Linked DNA regions of Maricaulis maris. The protein of the gene in region 1 interacts with the protein of each later gene in a pairwise test. Links are inferred from orthologs where the notes say so. Each region holds a gene or a part of one and is shown on either strand. Other genes may lie near its edges.

Region 1 (3,464 bases):
TCGTCGGAGTCTTCCGGATTCCGCCTGCCCTCGCTGCCGAATCCGCTGGCCAACAACCGTCCGGTTGAGGCCGAAGGCATCGGGGTGAACGGCTTCCTGTGGCGAGCGAGCCTCGACACGATCAGCTTCATGCCGCTGGCGGAAGTCGACCCGTTTGGTGGCGTGATCGTCACCGACTGGTACGCCAATCCGCAAATGGCGAACGAGCGCTTCAAACTGACGGTTTACATCCTCGATACGCGTCTGCGTGCCGATGCGCTGGCTGTCAGTGCCTTCCGTCAGGTCCGCAGTGAGACGGGCGAGTGGATCGATGCCGAAACGGGCGCTCAAACCGCCTACGACATTGAAAACGCGATCCTGACCCGCGCGCGGCAACTGCGCATTTCACAGCTGGAAAACTAGTCCGGCTGCCAAGCCTGATCGATTACCGGGGGCGCGGCGCGGCCGCGGGCCAGACATGACACGATACAATCCTCGCGAGGCCGAACCCAAGTGGCAGTCGGCCTGGGATGCCTGTGATGCATTCAAGGCCCAAGGGCCGATCGCATCGGGCGGCAAGCCGAAATACTATGTGCTCGAGATGTTTCCCTACCCGTCGGGTCGGATTCATGTCGGCCACTCCCGGAATTACACGATGGGTGACGTCGTGGCGCGCTACAAGCGCGCGCGCGGCTTCGACGTGCTTCACCCGATGGGCTGGGATGCCTTCGGTCTTCCGGCCGAGAATGCCGCCCGAGATCGCGGCGTGCATCCCGGCGCTTGGACCTACGACAATATTGACGCCATGCGGGGCCAGCTGCAGCGTCTGGGGCTGGCGCTCGACTGGAGCCGCGAGTTCGCAACCTGCGATCCCGCCTATTACCGCCATCAGCAGGCGATCTTCATCAAGTTGATGGAGCAGGGCCTGGTCTATCGCAAGACCGCCAAGGTCAATTGGGACCCGGTGGACCAGACCGTTCTGGCCAATGAACAAGTCATCGACGGTCGGGGCTGGCGCTCTGGCGCGCTCGTCGTCCAGCGTGAGCTGGACCAGTGGTTTTTCAAGATCACCGATTATGCAGACGAGCTCACCGACGCCCTCGACGAACTGGATCGCTGGCCGGACAAGGTCCGGACCATGCAATCCAACTGGATTGGCCGGTCACGCGGTGCAGAAGTCAGCTTTCCGCTGACCGACGCGGATCTGTCTGCCGAGTTCGGCGCGACGATCGACGTTTTCACAACGCGCCCGGACACGCTCTTCGGCGCCAGTTTCCTGGCGCTCGCGCCGGATCATCCGATAGTCAAAGCGCTCGCCGCTGATGATCCGGAGATCGACCGTTTCATGCGCGAATGCGCGCGCATGGGCACGACCGCGGAAGAAATCGAGAAGGCGCCGAAGCGGGGCGTCGACCTCGGCATCACGGTACGCCACCCCTTTGATGAAACTTGGGAATTGCCGGTCTGGTCGGCCAATTTCGTACTCTCCGGCTACGGCACTGGCGCCATTTTCGGGTCGCCAGCCGGCGATCAGCGCGATCTCGACTTCGCCCGCAAATACGGCCTGCCTGTCAATCCGGTGGTCCTGCCGCCGAACGCCGATGCCGCGAGCCATGTGATCACAGACGAGGCCTATACCGGCCCGGGTACGATCTATAATTCACGCTTCCTGGACGGTCTCTCGACAACGGACGCCATCGAGCGCGCCATCGCCGAGCTCGAGAGCCTGAAGCTGGGCAAGGGTGCAACCAGCTATCGCCTGCGCGACTGGCTGGTCTCTCGCCAGCGCTATTGGGGTTGCCCGATTCCGGTGGTTCACTGCGGTGATTGCGGTGTGGTGCCGGTCCCGCAGGACCAGCTTCCGGTCAAGTTGCCCGACGATGTCACCTTCGATCATCCGAGCAATCCGCTCGAGCGTCATCCGACCTGGAAGAACACGGACTGCCCGTCCTGTGGCAAGCCGGCACGGCGCGAAACCGATACGCTGGACACCTTCGTCTGCTCGTCCTGGTATTTCCTGCGCTTCACCTCGCCTTGGGCAGAGGACACACCCTTCCTGGCCAGCGACGCCGAGCACTGGATGCCGGTCGACCAGTATGTCGGCGGTATCGAGCACGCCATCCTGCACCTTCTTTATGCCCGCTTCTTCACGCGGGCCCTGAATGATGCCGGCCTGATGAACATGTCGTCCGGTGAGCCTTTCGCCGGCCTGTTCACCCAGGGCATGGTGACCCACGAGACCTACAAGTCCGCCGAAGGCAAATGGCTGTCTCCAGAGGAGGTCGACCAAGGCGAGAACGGGATGGTCGAGATTGCCACGGGCAAGCCGGTGACGGTGGGCTCGATCGAGAAAATGTCCAAGTCGAAGAAGAATGTGGTCGATCTGGACGCCTTTATCGAAAGCTATGGCGCTGATGCCGTCCGCTGGTTTGTCCTCTCGGATTCGCCGCCGGAACGCGACGTCGAATACACCGATAGTGGTGTTGAGGGTGTCTGGCGGTTTATCCAGCGCCTGTGGAGCACGATAAACTCCCTTCCGGAAGGTGCACCGGGACCGCTGACCGTCGCTGAAGACGCCACCGGCGAGGCACTCGACATCCGCCGCGCCGCCCACAAGGCCTTGCAGTCGGTCACCGAGTCGATCGAGGGCTTCCGCTTCAATTCCGCAGTGGCGCAGGTCCATGACCTGGTCAATGTGCTGCGCAAGTTCGAACCGGCAGACGCCGGCGGGATCGCGGCCAAGGCAGAGGCGCTGGGGATCCTGGTCCGGATCATCGCGCCTTTCGTCCCGCACCTGGCCGAAGAATGCTGGGCCCTGCTCGGCGGAGACGGTCTGGTCATTGATGCGGCCTGGCCCGAGGCAAACGCCGCGCTTCTTGTCGCCGACAGCGTCGTCCTGCCCGTTCAGGTCAATGGCAAGCGGCGGACTGAGATCGAGGCTCCCAAGGGCGCCGCCCAGGATGTCGTTGAAGCAATGGCAATGGCGGACGAAACCGTCCAGCGCGCGCTGGAAGGGCTTACTGTCCGCAAGGTTATCGTGGTACCTGATCGTATCGTGAATATCGTCGCAGGATAGAAACCATGGGTTCCAGCCGCCGCGCCCTCTTGATCATGATCGCCGCGTCGGCAGGTGTCGCCCTGTCAGGCTGTGGTTTCTCGCCGATGTATGGCGAATCCGGCGTCAGCGCGGCGCTGTCCGATATCCGAGTGGAGACCGGCCGGGAACAGGTCGACTTCCATCTCCAGGAAGCGCTGCTCGACCGGATGGGAGCGCGCCACGCCTCGGGTCCCTACATCTTGCGCACCGAGAGTGACACAACCCGCTCACCGCTCGGCGTTGGCGCTGACGCCGCGATCTCCCGCTATGCGATCGGCCTGACTGTTGATTATGGCCTCTTCCGCGACGGGGATGTCGATCCGGTCGTATCCGGAACAGTCCGCTCGGAAGCCTCCTACAATGTCCCGCTCTCGGTCTATGCCTCGGT
Region 2 (3,218 bases), 840 kb from region 1 along the record:
ACACGCGCGGAGGCGAGCGATGGCTGGCTGACCACGCTCTCGGTCACCGACACCGGAAGCGGCATCTCGCCAGACAAGCTGGAAACGATCTTCGAGCCCTTCCACCAGGCCGACGCCTCGATCACGCGCCGCTATGGCGGCACCGGTCTCGGCCTGTCGATCAGTCGCCGGCTGGCGCGGTTGATGGGCGGCGACCTTGAAGCCGCGTCACAGCCCGGCAGCGGCAGCCGATTTGCCCTCACCCTGACCCTGCAACCCGGCCAGCTGGCGGCAGAGCCCGAGACCGCCGGGCCCGGTCCGCAGGCGCTGAACCTGTCCAGCCCGATCCGGGTGCTGTCGGTTGATGATGTCGCGACCAACCACATCGTGATGCGCGCCCTGCTGGAACAGGTGCTGGCTGGCGGCGAGGTCAGCATCGAGACGGCGAGTTCCGGAGCGGACGCGGTGCGCCTCGCGGGCGAACAGGCGTTCGACCTGATCTTCATGGACATACAGATGCCGGAGATGGACGGGGTCACGGCGACCCGTCTGATACGAACCAATTCGGCCAGCACCGGAAGCTGGATCGTCGCCGTCTCGGCAATCGAGGCGGAAGCCAGCGCCCGCCTCCTGCCTGCCGAGCTGTTTGATGCCATCCTGCCCAAACCGACCATGATCGCAGCGCTGCAGACGGTTCTGCAAGCCTGGCAGTCGGCGGGTCAGGACAACGACGTTTGGGCTGAGACGCCCGGGCTCGCCAGGCCATCCGAGGCCTGACGCCACGCCTACTCGCCGATTAACACGAACCACTCATCCTCGGTCAGCGTGGTGACGCCAAGCTCCGCGGCCTTCTTGGCCTTCGAGCCCGCGCCCGGCCCTGCCACCAGATAGTCCGTCTTGCCGGATACCGAGCCAGCCACCTTGGCGCCCAGCGATTGCGCCTTGGCCTTGGCTTCGTCGCGGGTCATCCGTTCAAGCGCGCCGGTGAAGACCACGGTCTTGCCGGCGACCGGGCTGTCATTGGCGACGGCTTCCGCATCCTCGATGGTGAGCTGGGCCTCGAGATGATCCAGCACCTCCCGATTATGGGCTTCGGTGAAATACTGGTCGAGCGCCTCGACGGCCGCCTTGCCGATCCCGTCAATACCCAGCATTTCAGCGCGCACGGCATCGTCGGCCAGATTCTCCGCGGCCGCACGAAAGGCCGTCCAGCTGCCATAGGTGCGGGCGAAAAGCGCTGACGTGTTCTCCCCGACATGGCGAATGCCAAGTGCGTTGAGGAAGCGGGCCAGAGCGATCGTCCGGCGCTCCTCGATCGAGGTGAAGAGATTGCGGATCGAGGTCTCGCCAAACCCGTCGCGCTCTTGCAGGGGCGGCGTGATCTCGCCGGCCTCATTGCGGGCTTTCAGCGTGAAGATAGCGGCCGGCTCGTCGATCAGGCCTTCCTCGTGGAAGGCCTCGATCTGCTTGGTGCCCAGGCCTTCGATATCGAAGGCCTTGCGCGAGACGAAATGCTTGAGTCGTTCCTTGAGCTGAGCACCGCAGATCAGGCCGCCCGTGCAGCGACGGACCGCATCCAGCTTGCCGGTCTTCTCGTCATGTTCGCGCAGGGCCTGACTGCCGCAGACCGGGCAGTCGGTTGGGAAATCAAACGGCGCACCGCGATCCGGCCGATCTGCATCGACCACCCGGACGACCTGGGGGATGACATCGCCGGCGCGCTGGATCACCACGGTATCACCGACGCGGATATCCTTGCGCTCGATCTCGTCCTGATTGTGCAGCGTTGCGTTGGTGACGACGACCCCGCCAACCGTGACCGGGGTAAGGCGGGCCACCGGGGTCAGCGCACCGGTCCGGCCGACCTGGATGTCGATCGCTTCAAGGACCGTGCTTGCCTGTTCGGCGGGAAACTTGTGGGCGATGGCCCAGCGCGGCGCACGGGCGACAAAGCCCAGCCGCTCCTGCCAGTCCAGCCGGTCGACCTTGTAAACGACCCCGTCAATGTCATAGCCGAGTCCAGCCCGCCTCGCCTCGATATCGCGATAGACATCGAGCAACGCCTCAACGCTGTCGCACCGCGCCATCAGCGGATTGATCGGGAAACCCATGGCACCGAGGCGTTCGACGGCCCCCATCTGCGTGTCAGACAGTGGCGCCGAGACCTCGCCCCAGGCATAGGCAAAGAAGCGCAGCGGGCGCTGTGCCGTCATCTTCGGATCGATCTGGCGCAATGACCCGGCGGCGGCATTGCGCGGGTTCTTGTAGGCATCCTTGCCCGCCTCGGCCTGGCGCTGGTTGAGGGCGGCGAAATCGGCATGGGACATGTAGACCTCGCCGCGCACCTCAACCACGTCCGACCAATCGCCCGGCGGCAGGGTCTGCGGGATTTCGTCGAGGGTCAGCAGATTTTGCGTCACATCCTCGCCGGTCTGCCCGTCACCGCGCGTCGCGCCATGGACCAGGCGGCCATTCTCGTAGCGCAGGCTGGCCGACAGGCCGTCAATCTTGGGCTCGGCGGTGACGGCGACGATCTCGTTCTCACTCAAACCAAGGAACCGCCGGATGCGGCCGACAAAGTCCGCCACATCCTCGTCATTGAAAGCATTGCCGAGCGACAGCATCGGCACGGCGTGGCGGATCTCGCCGAACTTGCCGGAAGGAGCCGCACCGACGCGCTGGGTCGGGCTGAACAGATCGACGAGGTGGGGGAAACGGGCCTCGATGGCTTCGACCTTCCGGCGCAGCGCATCATAGGTGGCGTCCGAGATTTTCGGCGCATCATTCTGGTAATAGGCCTTGTCGTGACCGGCGAGCTCACGGGCGAGGCGCGCATGCTCTGCGCTGGCCTCGGCCTCGCTCAGCTGGTCAACATCCTTGAGTGCGCTCATCGGTCCTGCCCTGCGGAATCAATTCAGGCCGACAGTCTAGGCCTCGACGGCCATCAGTGCATCGGCCTGGGCCCGCGCGGCATCAGTAATGTCAGCGCCGGAGAGCATGCGGGCAATCTCCTCGCGACGCGCTTCGCCATCGAGCTTGACCAGCGTCGTGCGAACCCCGCCCTGGCCGTCATCGGTCTTGACGATCTGCCAGTGGTGATCGGCCAGCGCGGCGACCTGGGGCGAGTGGGTCACGACCAGCGTCTGGCCACGTGAGGCCAGGCGTTTCAGCCGGCGGCCGACGGCATCGGCCACCGCGCCGCCCACGCCCTGGTCAACCTCGTCGAAGACCAGCACGAG

Evidence for each region.
Region 2: the proteins of leuS (region 1) and ligA interact in binary tests that used the Escherichia coli proteins (3 or more experiments, as listed by UniProt). The link is inferred for Maricaulis maris from one-to-one orthologs.

What each region holds. Positions count from the first base shown.
Region 1 is NZ_AP027270.1:3,013,349-3,016,812, forward strand. What follows is about bases 110-3,256. They hold leuS (leucine--tRNA ligase), read left to right. Parts: upstream 110-457; coding sequence 458-3,055; downstream 3,056-3,256. Other genes in these bases: AAA969_RS14395 (DUF3576 domain-containing protein), read left to right, coding at 110-402; lptE (LPS assembly lipoprotein LptE), read left to right, coding at 3,061-3,256. In the rest of the region: more of AAA969_RS14395, read left to right, coding at 1-109; more of lptE, read left to right, coding at 3,257-3,464.
Region 2 is NZ_AP027270.1:2,176,766-2,179,983, forward strand. The notes cover bases 318-3,218. They hold ligA (NAD-dependent DNA ligase LigA), read right to left. Parts: upstream 2,871-3,218; coding sequence 765-2,870; downstream 318-764. Other genes in these bases: AAA969_RS10355 (ATP-binding protein), read left to right, coding at 318-756; recN (DNA repair protein RecN), read right to left, coding at 2,907-3,218. Also shown: more of AAA969_RS10355, read left to right, coding at 1-317. UniProt on the Escherichia coli protein: DNA ligase that catalyzes the formation of phosphodiester linkages between 5'-phosphoryl and 3'-hydroxyl groups in double-stranded DNA using NAD as a coenzyme and as the energy source for the reaction.